Regions from separate parts of the Bradyrhizobium sp. 40 genome, predicted to be linked through region 2. Evidence: predicted binding sites of a transcription regulator. Region 2 holds the regulator's gene; the other holds the start of a gene.
The links. The regulator LexA, encoded in region 2, represses DNA repair genes until DNA is damaged. The targets are predictions, from matches to a motif close to TGTTCNNNNTGTGTTCNG.
Positions count from the first base shown of each region.

Region 1: the regulator LexA is predicted to act here: its motif matches at 2,315-2,332, upstream of IVB40_RS01985 (helicase-related protein).

Region 1 is NZ_CP064688.1:421,584-429,464, reverse strand. Features, by position in the region: gene IVB40_RS01985 (helicase-related protein) at 1-2,034, opposite strand, end outside; gene IVB40_RS01980 (DUF3108 domain-containing protein) at 2,640-3,449, opposite strand; gene rpmB (50S ribosomal protein L28) at 4,051-4,362, shown strand; gene IVB40_RS01970 (DUF262 domain-containing protein) at 4,496-6,082, opposite strand; gene IVB40_RS01965 (hypothetical protein) at 6,085-6,993, opposite strand; gene IVB40_RS01960 (DUF1488 family protein) at 7,154-7,432, opposite strand; gene IVB40_RS01955 (hypothetical protein) at 7,620-7,881, opposite strand, start outside.
Region 2 is NZ_CP064688.1:3,542,338-3,550,218, reverse strand. Features, by position in the region: gene IVB40_RS17255 (SDR family NAD(P)-dependent oxidoreductase) at 1-250, shown strand, start outside; gene IVB40_RS35770 (hypothetical protein) at 255-380, shown strand; gene IVB40_RS17250 (S41 family peptidase) at 457-1,794, opposite strand; gene IVB40_RS17245 (alpha-hydroxy acid oxidase) at 2,100-3,233, shown strand; gene IVB40_RS17240 (HAD family phosphatase) at 3,242-3,874, shown strand; gene IVB40_RS17235 (hypothetical protein) at 4,043-4,234, shown strand; gene glp (gephyrin-like molybdotransferase Glp) at 4,454-5,665, shown strand; gene lexA (transcriptional repressor LexA) at 5,842-6,543, shown strand; gene IVB40_RS17220 (hypothetical protein) at 6,992-7,426, shown strand; gene IVB40_RS17215 (ComEC/Rec2 family competence protein) at 7,558-7,881, opposite strand, start outside.

The DNA of each region.
Region 1 (7,881 bases), 3.1 Mb from region 2:
GCGGACGCCGTATTTGCGCAAGGTCGCGCGCGAGGGCTGGTCGAGGTCCTTCAGCTCGTTGGCGATCTTCGGGCGCTCCAGCACGCCGAGCGCCTCGACGAGCTGATAGGCGATACCGCGGGCGATGCCGGTGACGTCCTCGGCCTTGCTGAGCTCGAACAGCGGCCCGAGCAGCTTTTCGATATGCGTCTTGAGCCAGAGCTCGAGCCGGGCCTGCACCTTGTCGCGGGGGCCGCCCGTGAGGCGTTCGTCGGAGATGATGCGGATGCGCGGATGCAGCGCGTCCTCTGCGGCAGACAGCCGCGCCACGGCGTCGCCGGTCCAGCGGATGATGCCTTCCGAGGTCAGCACGAACTGCTCGTCCGGCGCATTGCCCAGTTTTTCGGCGCGCGCGTTGATCTCGCCGGCGAGCACGGCCTGCGCTGCAGCCTGCAACGCTTTCGCATCGGAGCCGGCTTCCGCCGCATCCGGTGCAAAGGTGAAGCCATCGAGGCGGCCGATGACATGGCCTTCGACGATGACTTCGCCGGTCTTGCCGATTTCCGTATTCAAGCTCGTGTTCTCCCGCAGGCGGCGCATCAATACACTGGTCCGGCGATCAACGAAACGCTCAGTCAAGCGTTCATGGAGCGCATCCGATAATTTATTTTCGACCTCGCGGGCGATCCCCTGCCAGCGTTCGGGGTCTTTCAGCCAGTCGGGACGGTTGGCGACGAAGGTCCAGGTGCGAATCTGCGCGATCCGGGCCGACAGCGTGTCGATATCGCCGTCGACGCGGTCGGCCTGGTCGATCTGGGTCCTGAACCAGGCGTCGGGGATGCATCCCTTCCGCATCAGGAAGCCGTACAGCGTCGTGACCAGCTCGGCATGGGCGGCCGGCGACAGCTTTCGATAATCCGGGACCTGGCAGGCCTCCCACAGCCGTTCCACCGCGTCCTTGCCATGTGCGACATCGCGCACCTCGGCGTCGCGGGCGGCGTGATCGAGCACGCGCATGTCCTCGGCGATGGGCGCGCGCGTCAGCGCCTCATGGCCGGGGGCGAGGTTCAGCGAGACCTGGAGCGCGCCGAGGGAAGCGAAATCCAGCTTCGAATTGCGCCATTGCAAAACCTTCACGGGGTCGAAGGTGTGGTTCTGCAGCGCATTGACGAGCTCGGGCTCGAACGGCGCGCAGCGGCCGGTGGTGCCGAAGGTGCCGTTGCGGGTGGCGCGGCCGGCGCGGCCGGCGATTTGGGCGAATTCGGACGGCGTCAGCCGGCGGAACTGGTAGCCGTCGAACTTGCGGTCGGAGGCAAAGGCGACATGGTCGACGTCGAGATTGAGGCCCATGCCGACGGCGTCGGTGGCGACGAGGTAATCGACCTCGCCGTCCTGGAACATCGCGACCTGCGCGTTGCGGGTGCGCGGCGAGAGCGAGCCCAGCACCACGGCGGCGCCGCCATGCTGGCGACGGATCAGCTCGGCGATGGCGTAGACCTCGTCGGCCGAGAAGGCGACGATGGCGGTGCGGCGCGGCTGCCGCGTGATCTTGCGGTCGCCGGCGAATTCGAGCTGCGACAAACGCGGCCGCGTGATCATGGAGACGCCCGGCAGCAGCCGCTCGATGATCGGACGCATGGTCGCAGCGCCGAGCAGCAGCGTCTCGTCGCGGCCGCGGCGGTTGAGGATGCGGTCGGTGAAGACGTGGCCACGTTCCAGATCGGATGCGATCTGCACCTCGTCGACGGCAAGGAACGAGACGTCGAGATCCCGCGGCATCGCCTCGACGGTGGAGACCCAGTAGCGCGGCGCTTTCGGCTTGATCTTCTCCTCGCCGGTCACGAGCGCGACGGCATCGGGGCCGACCCTTGCTGCGATCTTGTTGTAGACCTCGCGCGCCAGCAGGCGCAGCGGCAGCCCGATCATGCCGGAGGGATGCGCGAGCATCCGCTCGATGGCGAGATGGGTCTTGCCGGTGTTGGTGGGACCAAGCACCGCGGTGACGCCGGCGCCGGGGAGTCGCTCGGAAGCGAAGGGGGAGGAGGAAAAAGGCATCTGGGGGATTAGGTAATGGCGATTGGGGCGAATGTCAGTGCTGTTTTGGGGCGGTGGCGCGAAGCGCCTGGAAGTCACCCGGCTTCGGCTTCTCCGCTGTCATGCCCCGGCTTGACCGGGGCATCCAGTACGCCGCGGCTTCTCGGCTCAATCACAGACGCCTCGGTGTACTGGATCGCCCGGTCAAGCCGGGCGATGACACCGAGAGTGTGGGAGCATTCTCCCCGAACCTCGCGCAACTGTCTCACTTTGCGACGCTTTTCCCGTTGGCTTTAAGCTTCGGAACGAGTTGAGAACGAATCGCGGCCGAATCGCAGACTCCCCCGTGAGTCCTGTTCCGTTCACGCAACATGTCGCGGGAGGCTTATGGGTTCGCACTAGATGGAGTTTTGCCCCGCCGCACAAGCGACGTTTCGATGGCGGATTCGTTAAAGCTGGGGACGGCGCGGAGTCGAATCAGAATCGGGGAGGAGTCAAATGGATTCCCGCTCCTCGACCCCCTCCAAACAAAAGTGCGAAAACAACCCCATGCACAGTAGGCATGTCGTTGAAATCATTCGTGTTTATTTTCGCCAGAAAGCGAGGTTCAGGGCGGGACGCCCGGCCTACTGCGTCTTCGCGACCTTGGGCGGCTGGGCGCTGGTGATGAAGGACGTGGCTTCCAGCATGGCCGGCCCGAGCGGCGTCGGCACTTTCAGCCAGAACGGGACCAGGATGCGCGTGCCGGCGATCGGCGCGAACGCGACCTCGATGTTGCGCTGGGCGGCGAGATATTTGATCACGGGACGGTCGGGGATGTAGCCGGCAATGGGCACGAAATACAGCGAGCAGACCACGACCTGGCCGTGATAGCCCTTCTCCGCCTTGACGTTCTCCATGCGCTTGAAATCGAGCTTGAGCTCGTAGCGCATGCGGCCGTCGAACACGGCGGCGCTGCCGTGGCAGGCGTCCGCCGACAGCACGTCGCCAGTGCCGGATACGCGCACCAGCGAGGCCGTCATCGGGTCCCAGACGCCGCGGCGATGCGCGTCGGTGACGACGATGCGGTCGGGATCGACCGGAGGCTCCGGCACGATGGCAAAATCCTTCACATTGCCCTTGTCGAGCGTGATGCGGATCTCTTCGGTCTTCTTCGAGGTGGTGGTGGAGGCCTGATAGCCGGTCGCGACCAGCGCGCCGTTGACCACGCGGCCCTGCGAGGCACCGGTGCCGGACCCGCCCGCGAACGATTTCAGCAGCCCCGAGGTGCCGCCGGAGGCCGCGGCCGCGAACACGTCGTCCTGGATGTCGATGTTCCAGGCGCCCTTGCCGACGGGAATGCCCGCCAGCGTCGCCTCGTACTGCGCCTCGAGCTTGCCTTGCGCCGCCGCGGGCTCCGCCGCCCACGCCAAAACCAGCCCGCCAAGGGCCGCCATGACCCAGCGACCGGCAGAGCGCGGATGATTTGCGCGCGGATTCCTTGCGCGCCGCTCCGCTAAGCGCAGCTCCTTCGGGCGCAGGCTCGGCGCAAGATGAGGCGTTGTGAGCACGAAACAATCCAATCGGGCGCGAACGGTTGTTACTTAAGCCAAAAACCGCGCCAAGCAATGCGTCCGGGCCTATCCGCGCCGGAACTCCACCGGACTCTTCGGGCGCGAATACGCCCTTTATGTGATGGTAAGGCGCGATAATCATTGCCGTTTTGGTGATCCAGACGGGTCAGAAGCGCGCACCTCACCCCGCCACCTCCACCGCTGTCATGCCCCGGCTTGACCGGGGCATCCAGTACGCCGCGGCCCCTCTGGTCAGCCGCACCGGCGCGGAGTACTGGATCGCCCGCCCCAGTGCGCGAGTGCGCACAAGGCGGGCGATGACACCGAGTGCCGGGCGCGAAACTGGCGTCCCAGCCGCCCCAAAACCTTGACGTCCCGCCCCTTCCCCCCTATACGTCCGCCCGCTCCCTGCAAGGACAGAGAATTTGCCCGTGGCGCCCCGAATGGCGGCCGCACATCGTTGGGAAAGATTGAGGATTTTACCATGTCTCGCCGCTGCGAATTGACGGCCAAGGGCCCCCAGGTCGGCCACACGGTCAGCCACTCCAACATCAAGACCAAGCGCCGCTTCCTGCCGAACCTGGTCAACGTGACCTTCATCAGCGAAGCGCTGGGCCGTAACGTGCGCCTGCGCGTCTCCACCAACGCGATCAAGAGCGTCGACCACAATGGCGGCCTCGATCCCTATTTGCTCAAGGTCAAGGCCGACCTGCTGTCGCCGCGCGCCCTCGAGCTGAAGCGCGCCATCCAGAAGAAGGTCGGCCCGACGCCCGCGCCGGCGAAGAAGGCCAGCTAAGAATTTTAGGATTGGGCGAGGGCTTACGTTGCGAGGCGTAGGCTTGGCCGAGTAAGAGTTTGCGTGACGGCCGGATCGGAAGATCCGGCCGTTTTTGTTTATGCCAGATGCTCAACCCAAGATTCGCTGAATGCTATTCTGCTCCGACCAATTCTAACGCTCTGCGACGCATCAACCATACGCGGCGCGACATAAACCCAACTGGATCGTTCACCTGCATTGCTGTTACGGCCTCTGCGTCAATGAACTGTGATGCGAGCACGTCCCATGCCCCAGCTTCCGCTGCGGCGTTGATCCAAAGACGCATACCTTGCAGTCCCTGTTGCTTTAGTAGCGTTCGGTCCGCAAGAACAACGTTACCAAACAGGCGAGCGGATATTGCATTTGCTAAGCCACCGGAAGTGAGCTCGGCCCGAGAATAAACCGTTTCAAAAAAGTTCGTCTCTGACCCGGCCATATAGGTGGCGGGATCGATCGCCTTACCGTCAACAAGGCTCTTCGTGCCCGTAACAGCGAACATTGCAGCGAACGTGGCTGAGAGCGCGCCTCGGCTAACGAGACGCCTCTCAAACAGATCAATTTGCGTAAGCTTGAGTCGAGGCTCCAGGCCTCTCAGTTCGCCTCTAATTAACGCAGGCCAATTTTCTAGTGCTCGCACCACGTAGTGGTCAGGCTTCCCCCGCAAGCTCTCGTTAAACCCGGTCGCCCAATACCAACGAGCAATTTGAGCCCAATATGCCTTGTCGGCCTCTTCCATTCCGATCGTCTTAAATAGGAGCAATAATTGCCCTTCGTACGGGACCAAGTCCGACGACCAAATTTGAAAAGACTCGCGAAGAAATTCAGAAACACGCCTCATACACAAGATGGTCTTCGCAAAGGCCTCAGCAAGTTTCCTCGGCTCCTCATTCCGCAATTTGAGCAGATCGTCTGTCGTGGGAGGAATCCCCAGAACAAGTCCCACACACTTGATAATTGTTTCGGCGCTCAACTCCATTCTCATCTCAGACAAAGCTGAAGTTGCGTCGTCTAAGTAGTGATTTAAATCAAAGTCCTCCGCCCAAGTGATCGCCCGCATAAAATCAACAGGATCAAGACGAGTCCCTGTCGAATTTATCTTTTCAAAGATGCCAACGATGCGATGAACGTCGCCGCTTTTGATTACGACGACTGGAATCATATATTCTTGAAAAGACGCTTGGAGCTGCAACAGCCTCTCAATAAGCACGTCACCGTCGTTCGAATTCGATAGACGCGATTGATGTTCCAAGAGCTGGCGAGGGGTAAAGAGCGCAGATAGGGGTATGGCACTTTCTGGAATCGGTGCCGCTCCATCTCTATGAGCGAAGGCCTTACCTTCGAGATCGTAAAACACATCAAAACGAGGATCGTTTGTGGAGACCCCAAAATTGAAGACCCCATAGAGGGTCGAGAGGCGCTGCATACCATCGAGTATGTAACTCGTGGGATAATGCTCGGGCACATTCGGGAAGGAAGTCATGTCGGTCGGCGCGATCCTCAGCATCTTATTATCGACGCCCCACAGAAGCAGGCTGCCAATAGGAAAGCCTTCCGCCACGCTATCGAGAAGCTCGATGATCTGCTTCTCCTTCCAAACAAACTCTCGTTGGAACGCTGGAATTCTAATGTCCCCAGACGTTATTTGCCTGAAAAGAGTTACGAGGTGCACGACGGAGGGTTGAGGTGAGCTAATGGCCATTCCTATCCTTCCTTCTCACCAACTTCAGCCGCAGCATCTTTTGTAGTTTCGCCTCTAGGTTCATGCAGAGCGGCGACATGAAGGGCTCCGCCAGCCTTCTTGATCGCGGGCCGGCGTAGCAAATCGTCCTTCAAGTTCTGGATAATCCCTTCAAGCAAGTGGAGCCCGTGCCCAAGGTAGGCAGAACGGAACTGCTGCGAGCTCGCGTCCCAACGCCAATCGTTGTTATTTTTTGCTGGACCCAGCGCGCGTCTCGTCTCGTACAACTCGTGTGTCAGCGTAGTTATGACTTCGGCGAGCTGTGTGGAGAGTTGAATCTCAACCCACATTTTTTTCTCGACAACCGCGCCATTTAGCATCAACTCGACCGGCACTCGAAAGTAGTAATGCCAAGCATAGTAGCCAGCATCCGTACTCAGCTCCCTAAACTTGCTCTCCACATCGTTCTGGTCGCAGAATCGCTTGAGATCCTCACAAACGAACCGCGGCCCATCCATGTATTTGCAGACCAAACGAGTCCGCAAGAGATCTTCAACTCCCTCATAGAATTTTGCAGGCCCAACTGTCCCCTCTGCTAACTTTGGAAAATGCCTGTTGTAGAGAACATTTGACCGATGGAGTTTATCTATGACGCTGTCGAACGGTTTGACCTGCAGCTCGAGCTCGTTGAGCAGTGCGGGGTAAAACAGAAGGTGATCTCGTCCCGGAGCATAGCGAGCAGGCATCGACTTCAACTGAGCCATGACTCGCCCCAGCACGGCACCAGACGTCGCCGACTGCTTCGCGACGATCATGTTAACGCGATAAGCGCGCTCAGCCGCTTGAAAGTCTTCAAAGCCGAGTTCGGAAATAACGTTGCTCTTATAAACTTCGGACGAAGGTCGATCAGCCACCCGAAATGCCTTTTGCACGCGACAGCTGCGGCAAGCGTACCTCTTTTTCGCCACGCGTCCAGTGATGCGCGCCGAACCCAGCCTCAATCAATCTAAACTCCGTCAGGACGCAGCCATGCCGTTTCGCGTTCGATCTAATGTAAGAGAAGCCGAGACTACGCGGGCGTAGCCTTCCCCCCTACCCCCGAAAATCAATGCTCCGCAGCACGATCCCCGGCGGGGTGCCTTCGAACTCCGTCGCCTGATATTTGCGTCCGGTGCAGGCTTCGATGCGTTCGCGCAGGCGCGTGAACTGCTCTTCGCGCTCGCTCGGCCGGGCACGCGGGCCGCGCTCGAGGTCGTCCATGGCGGAGGTCGAGATCGCGCAGGCGATCTCCTTACTGCCGTCCTGCATCGAGAACTGGACGATGCCGCGGTCCTGGTCGTGGGCGATGAAGCGGCTGGTGGTGAGTGTCATGGGGTACTCCTTTTGCGTCCGCGCGTCGTGCCGGCCTTGTGCGCGATGGCGCACGGCGGACGAGGATCAGCGTTATCGAAGCACGCTGTGGCACAAGGGTGCACAACAATGCGCTTCGGTGGTTATGGGTCCCGGCTCCGTGCGCAATAGCGCACTCGGCCGGGACGACGCCTGAGTTGGCTCGCGTTCAGCCGTCGCCGTTGAGCCTTGCGAAATCGTCGAACAGCGCGGTCACCAGCGCGCGGTGGCGGGTGTCCTCGGCGGGCAGGCCCGCGGCATAGAGGTTGAGCAGATGGCGGGCCTTCACGGCGGCCTCCGGCCAGGAGGCGGCCGGCACCGACATCATGCGGTTTTCGAGATCGGCCTCTCGCTCGCGCAGCTCCCTGACCTGGGCCTCGACATCGGCCAGCGCGCGGCGCAGATCGGTTGCCTTCTGGGCGGCCATGCCG
Region 2 (7,881 bases):
CCTGCCGCTCCTGAAAGAGCAGCCGAACGCGACGCTCATGGCGACCAGCTCGAACCTCGCTTTCGTGCCCCGCGCCGACTTCCCATCCTACTGTGCCAGCAAGGCGTTCCTGCACTCCTGGCTTCAGTCGCTGCGGCATCAGCTTCGCAATATCCCCGTCGAAGTACTGGAGCTCGCACCGCCCTATGTGCAGACCGAGCTCACCGGCGCGCGACAGGCGCGCGATGCCGCTTGCCGCCTATATCGCTGAGGTCATGCAATTGCTGGAGTTGCGGGTTCATCCGGGCGGCGAGGTGCTGGTCGAGCGCGACCGCGCCCGCCGCTGGGCCGAGCGCGACGGCCTCTATGAGGCCACCTTCGCAGCCATGAACCCGAGCTGACACAGCATCCCGAAAAAAGTTCGCCCGGGAACGGCTATCCGCTCCCGGGCGATCAATACTTTACCGTCGCGAGAGCCTAGTTCGGCACCGCAGCCTTCGGCCCGGGCTTGGCGGCGACCGCATTCGCGGTTTGGCCGTGCAGGAAGTCGTAGGCCGTATGCAGGGCCTTGTCGTCTTTCGCCTCCGGCGGGACATAGGACTGCGATCCGGTCTGCTCGGTGCCATCGGCCGCCTGGAGATGGCCGCGCATCTGGGACTCCGCCATGGTGTCCATCCGGCCCTTCAGCTCGGGCGGCACGTCCTGGAGGATCTCGATGTCGGGCGCGATGCCCTGGGCCTGGATCGAGCGGCCCGAGGGCGTGTAGTAGCGCGCCGTGGTCAGCGCCAGCGCGCCGTTGCCCGCGCCGAGCGGGATGATGGTCTGCACCGAGCCCTTGCCGAACGAGCGCGTGCCGATGATGGTCGCGCGCTTGTGATCGTGCAATGCGCCGGCCACGATCTCGGAGGCCGAAGCCGAGCCGCCGTTGACCAGAACCACCAGCGGTTTGCCCTTGGTGAGGTCGCCGCCATGCGCGGTGAAGCGCTGGGTCTCCTCGGCGTTGCGGCCGCGGGTCGAGACGACTTCGCCACGCTGCAGGAACGCGCTCGACACCGACACGGCCTGGTCGAGCAGTCCGCCCGGATTGTTGCGCAGGTCCATCACGTAGCCGACCAGCTTCTCCGGCGGAACGTCCTTCGAGATCGATGCGATCGCCTTCTTCAGGCCGTCGGTGGTCTGCTCGTTGAACGAGGTGACGCGGATATACCCGATATCGCCGTTCTCGACGTGGAAGCGCACGGGGCGCACATGGATGATCTCGCGCTTGATCGCGACGTCGAGCGGGGCGTCGGCTCCCTTGCGCACGATCGTGAGCTTGGTCTGGGTCTCGACCGGCCCCTTCATCTTGTTGACGGCCTGCTCGAGCGTCATGCCCTGCACGGCATCGCCGTCGATCTTGCTGATGAGGTCGCCCGACATGATGCCGGCCTTGGAGGCCGGCGTGTCGTCGATCGGCGAGACGACCTTGACCAGCCCCTCCTCCATCGTGACCTCGATGCCGAGCCCGCCGAATTCGCCGGAGGTAGTCTCCTGCATCTCGGTCCAGGCCTTGTCGTTCATGTAGCGCGAGTGCGGATCGAGCGAGGTCACCATGCCGGTGATCGCACCTTCGATCAGCTTGGCATTGTCAGGCTTCTCGACATAGCTCGCCTTCACCCGCTCGAACACTTCGCCGAACAAATTGAGCTTGGAATAGGCGTCGTCCGCGCTCGCTGCCGCCCGTGCCGCCCACACGCCGCCGTGCGGACTGGCTACCAGAAGGGTCAGACACGCTCCGGTGAGCGCGCCCATTGGAAACAGCAGGGTTTTCCGCATGGATAGACTGGCCTTTTTGCTTCGCGGTTCGGTGGGGCTGGGGAGCCGCCATGCAAATGGCGATCCAGCCTGCTTCTCACAATACCATTCTGGTTTCTTCAAGGCCGGGATGCCACGCCGGCGGGTACACCGTAAAAATCCCATCGTCGGGGCCTAAACTTTTGGCAACGTTGCAGGACCCGGTTCGTGCGCAGCGGGGACGGCCGGCCGGCCCACGCCTTGCAGCCATGCCATTTTAGGATGGTTTTGGCGACCTGGACGGGTTAGGCGATGAGGTAAGGCTTCAAATTCTCGGGAGGATAACAATGAACGAAGCACCCCGCATCCAGCCGGACAGGAACGTCGAACTCGGCGCCAGCACCGAGCCGTTCCAGAATCTGCACGAATTCATCCGGAAAGCGCGTTCCAACCTCAACCAGAATGCCTGGGATTATATCGTCGGCGCGGCCGAAACCGAGACCACGATGCGTCGCAACCGCATGGCGCTGGACGAGATCGCCTTCCGCCCGCGTGTGCTGCGCGATGTCCGCAAGGTCACCGGCTCGGTCGAGCAGTTCGGCCGCAAGATGCGCCTGCCGGTGGTGCTCGCCCCCGTCGGCGCGCTCGAGATCTTCGATCCGGATGGCGCCGCGAGCGTGGCACGCGCCTGCGGCACTTTCGGTGCGGCGCACATGCTCAGTTCAGTGTCCGAGCCCGGCCTCGAGAAGACCGCCGAAGGTGCGCCCGACGCGCTGCGGCTCTACCAGCTCTATGTGCGCGGCGACGACGCCTTCGTCGCCGACGTCGTCAGCCGGGCTGAGAAGAACGCCTATGCCGCCTTCTGCCTGACCGTCGATACCGCTCATTACAGCCGTCGCGAACGTGACATCGCCAAGCGCTACGTTCGCGAGAGTCGCCTGCGCGCCACCGGCGGCGATTACCAGAAAGGTCTGGAGTGGCGGACCGTGAAGATGATCAAGGACAAGTTCAAGATCCCGCTGATCCTCAAGGGCATCGCGACGGCAGAGGACGCGCTGATCGCGATCGATCACGGCGTCGAATGGATCTACGTCTCCAACCATGGCGGCCGTCAGCTCGATCACGGTCGCGGCGCCATGCACGTGCTGCCCGAGATCGTTGACGCCGTGAACGGCCGCGCCAAGATCATGGTCGATGGCGGTGTCTGTCGCGGCACCGACATCGTCAAGGCGATCGCAGCGGGCGCCGACCTCGTCGGCATCGGCCGGCTGCAATGCTGGGCGCTGGCGGCGGCCGGCGAAGCCGGCGTGGCGCGCATGCTGGAGCTGCTCGAGGACGAAGTGCTGCGCTGCCTCGGCCTCTTGGGTGCGACCTCGTTCGCCGAGGTCAACAAATCCTGCCTGCACCACGCGACCGCAACCAACGCGCCGAGCGTGTTCAGCGCGTTTCCACTGTTCGACCACGAGCCATATCGATACTGAGTGAAAGGATGCAGGTGACATCGCTCTCTCCCGGCAGCGCGGATGCGCTTCTGTTCGATCTCGGCCGCGTGGTGCTCGATATCGATTTCTCCAAGGCGATCGCCTGCTGGGCGGGACACGCCGGCTGCAAGCCCGAATCCATCGTCGCGCGCTATGTGCGCGACAGCGAAGCCTATCGGTTGCACGAGATGGGCAAGATCAGCGATGAGGACTATTTCGCCTCATTGCGAGCGTCGCTCGGAATCGGCATTTCGGACGCGCAGTTCCTGGAAGGCTGGAACGCGATCTTCGCCGGCGAAATGCCTGACATCGCCGAGCTGCTGCCGCGGGCAGCGAAGCAGATGCCGCTGTACGCTTTCTCCAACACCAACCGGCCACACGTGGACCATTTCTCAAGGGAATATGCCGACCTCCTCGGCCATTTCCGCGAGCTGTATTTGTCGTCCAGCATCGGCCTGCGCAAACCGGATGCCGAGGCCTTCGACCACGTCGTCGCGGCGATCGGCGTGCCCGCCAGGCGTATCGTGTTCTTCGACGATCTTGCCGAAAACATCGAGGGAGCGCGGGCGCGCGGCTTGACGGCCGTGCATGTGACCTCGCCGCGTGATGTGGGGAACGCATTGAAAGCATTGGGCATCTGACGACGATCTGCCGCCGCGAGACCCCCGGAGATGCGGCCCAACGCGACTAATTTTGAAGAAGTTTAGGAACCCGATCACTTTGTGCATTTTTATACAGAGTTCCCGGAACGGAATACCGTCTTCCGGACTCTAGAGTCCGTTGGGACTTCTACAGACGGATGCATCATCGTGTTGGGCAAAACCTACCTCACCAAGCAGGCCTCACTTCTTCTTGAATTCGCCAGGACAACTTCAGATTCGGATCTTTCCGCCAAGCTTGTGAGCAAGGCCGCCGACCTGAAATCCCAGGCCGATCCGCTGCCCGACAAGGATCAGGGACCCAAGGCGCCCGACGTAACTCACGGGCAGCCAGGGAGCTGATCGATGCGGGCCGGGGCGCTCGTCGTTCTCGTCTTGCCATGACCATTGTCCTGCCGATCTGGCACGTTCTTCGGATCATGCCGCAACGCGCTTGATCCTGCCTTCCGGAACAATGCGGTGGGATGACTGCACCCGCTCGGCTGTTTTGCCTCTGCGCCCGCGCTCGGCTAGAAGACGTGCGGAACATTCGCCCGAACGTGCCGAGCAGGAGTTTTCGCCGTGGCCTTGATGCCGGTTTCCGACGCGCTTGCCGCGGTGCTGGCGGGTGCAGAGCCGCTGCCGGAAGAAATGATCTCCCTCGACCAGGCCTACCATCGCGTGCTCGCGCGTGACGTCGCGGCGCGGCGCACGCAGCCGCCGCAGGCGATGTCGGCGATGGACGGCTACGCGGTGCGAGCGGCCGATGCCGCGACGATCGATTCGGAGCTCACCATCATCGGCGAAGTCGCGGCGGGCCGACCGTTCGCGGGGATGGTCGGCGCCGGCGAGGCCGTGCGGATCTTCACCGGCGGCGTCGTTCCCGGTGGCGCGGACGCCGTCGTGATCCAGGAGGACACCGTCGCCGCCGGCAAGCGTATCACGATCAAGGAAGCCGCGATCGCCGGTCGGCACATTCGCCCCGCCGGCGTCGATTTCCGCGAGGACGACGTGCTCCTGCGCAAGGGAAGCCGTCTCACCGAGCGCGACCTCGCGCTCGCCGCCGGGATGAATCATCCGCACCTTGCCGTTTGCGGGCGTCCGAAGGTCGCGATTCTCGCCACCGGCGACGAGTTGGTGATGCCGGGCAGCACGCCCGGCCACGGCCAGATCGTCTATTCCAACGGCTACGCCCTGCACGCGCTCGCCCGCAGCGAAGGCGCCGAGACCATCGACCTCGGTATTGCCGCCGACACGCTGGAGGCCACCACCGCCGGCATCCGCCGCGCCCGTGAGAGCGGCGCCGACATCCTGATCACGACCGGAGGCGCATCGGTCGGCGACCACGATCTGGTCCAGCAGGCACTGCGGGACGAAGGCATCGCGATGGCGTTCTGGAAGATCGCGATGCGGCCAGGCAAGCCGATGATGCACGGGCGGCTCGGCGCAATGGGCGTGATCGGTCTGCCGGGCAATCCCGTGTCGTCCTACGTGTGCGCTTTCCTGTTCATGGTGCCGCTGATTCGTGCCCTGTCGGGCCGTTCAGTGATTCACCATCGCCGTGAGCGCGCCGTGCTCGGCCGCGATGTCAGCGCCAACGACCAGCGCGAGGACTATCTGCGCGCGCATCTGGAGGAGCGTGACGATGGCACACGCGTCGTTCTTCCCGTCAATCATCAGGACTCTTCGCTGCTTGCGAATCTCGCTGCAGCGCAGGTACTTCTCGTGCGCGCACCGTTCGCGCCGAAGGCCGAAGCCGGCACGGCTTGCGAAGTGTTGCGGCTCCCTGTTTGAGCGCCCCGGCAATGCGCGTTCCGCCAACTTTGCTCTGTTCACGGTAAATTAAGCAGTTGCGGAACATGTATCGAACATATAGTGTCCGTTCATGATTTGTTTCGAGCATGTAGCGGCATATTGCCGAATTCAGCGTCTCGGAATCGGACGACATCAACCGGGGGACTTTGGTCGAGATGTTAACGCGCAAACAATACGAGCTTCTGCGGTTCATCAGTGAACGTCTGAAGGAAAGCGGCGTACCGCCCTCCTTCGACGAGATGAAGGATGCGCTCGACCTGCGCTCGAAGTCGGGCATCCATCGCCTGATCACGGCGCTCGAGGAGCGTGGCTTCATCCGACGCCTGCCCAACCGCGCTCGTGCGATTGAAGTCATCAAGCTGCCGGAGCTCCAGGCAGCCGCCGGCAGCCGCCGCGGCTTCACGCCGAGCGTCATCGAGGGCAATCTCGGTAAGGTGCGTGCGAGCTCCAGCCTGCCCGCGGACGAGGGCGAACGTCCCGTCGCGGTGCCGGTGATGGGTCGCATCGCGGCCGGCACGCCGATCGAGGCGTTGCAGACCCGCAGCCATACTATCAGCGTACCGCCTGACATGCTCGGCTCGGGCGAGCATTACGCGCTCGAAGTGCGCGGTGATTCCATGGTCGAGGCCGGCATCCTTGACGGCGACATGGCGCTGATTCAGCGCAACGAGAGCGCCGATACCGGCGACATCGTGGTGGCGCTGATCGACGACGAGGAAGCGACGCTGAAGCGCTTCCGCCGTCGCGGCGCCTCGATCGCGCTCGAGCCCGCCAACGCGGCCTATGAGGTCCGCATCCTGCCGCCCAACCGGGTGAAGATTCAGGGCAAGCTGATCGGGCTTTACCGGAAGTACTGATACCGGGAGTACTTGATACCGGAAGTGCTTGGCGCCGCGCGCGCTTCCGATCGGCATCGCCGGTCAGGGATTGGAGCGGATCATCGTCCGCTCCGGCTGGGTAGTCTTTCTGGTTCTGCACAGACTATCCGGCCCCTCCTTCGGCGCTGGCTCCTCGCGACGCCCACGAAGCGGAACTGGTTCGCGGCGCAAGTGTTCGAGGAAACAGCGGCCAGCGATCAAGCTCGACCGTTGCAGTCAAGCCGGCGATATTCGCGCACGCGCCTCCCGAATGCATCGCAACTCGCTTTGTTCCTATTGAATTCGGGAAAGATAATGTGATCGCGGCTCGCGGAAACCAGCCGCAGATTTGCCCACAACCAAGCAGAGCGTTAATGCATCAACTCTGATAGAGGCCTGCGCCTCGATTAAGAGACGCGGGTTGCTATCCCAGCATGAGGAGCACCCGATGTGTGACTACAGCCTGCATGCCGTCGCGTCGCGCCCCGCCGAAGTCGGCGAGACGATCGTCACGACAAGCTTCCGCGGCACCTCGACGCGCGGCTTCGCCTCGGCAGCCGATCCGTCTGTTGCCGTCTGCCTGCTGCCGGGAACGGAGCTCGCCTTCGCCGACGACGTGCGCTACGATAATCGCTGGATCTGGACGCGCACCATCAATTCCCGCGTGGGCAAGTTCGGCAAGATCGATCCGCACGTTCCCGACCGCCATCACGACGCGATCGAATTCCCCGACGGCAAATATGTGCTGGTGACGCAGCTCGTCGAAGGCCAGCGCGCGACCGTGCTGCAACTGCCTGTGACCCAGCCGGTGACGGAGCGCGAGCACAAGGCGCAGGTCATCGTCGACAGGCAGCCGACCGTCACGCGCCTGCCGATCGGCTGACGCAGCCGGCTACGAGGTCGGAGGTCAAGATTGAATCGCCATCGCCGGCCGTGGCCGGCGAGATGGCGCGGTTTGCGCCCAGTGAATCCGAGCAGATGCACCAATCCACTGCATTGCTCCGCACCGTCAGATCAATCGTCGGCCTGCAAGTCGGTCTCCGCCGGCGTTGCGTCCTTGATGCGGGGCGCGATCGCCTTGGGCGCAAGGCTGCCGTCGAAATCACCCTCGCCTGCGCCGGCTGGCAACCAGGGGCGGCTCGCGCCTCTCGCCCTCACCGCCTGAACCACAAAGCCGTCACCACGCTGCGTCAGCGCCAGCGCACTCTGGCTGGCGAGCCGTTGCCGATCGACCACCATCGCCGCGCAATCGGGCGGCGCGGGGCGTGTCGTCACCACCAGCGCGGCCCGACTACAATCGTCCGCGAGAGCGTCGACGCGCAGTGCCAGCGCGACCAA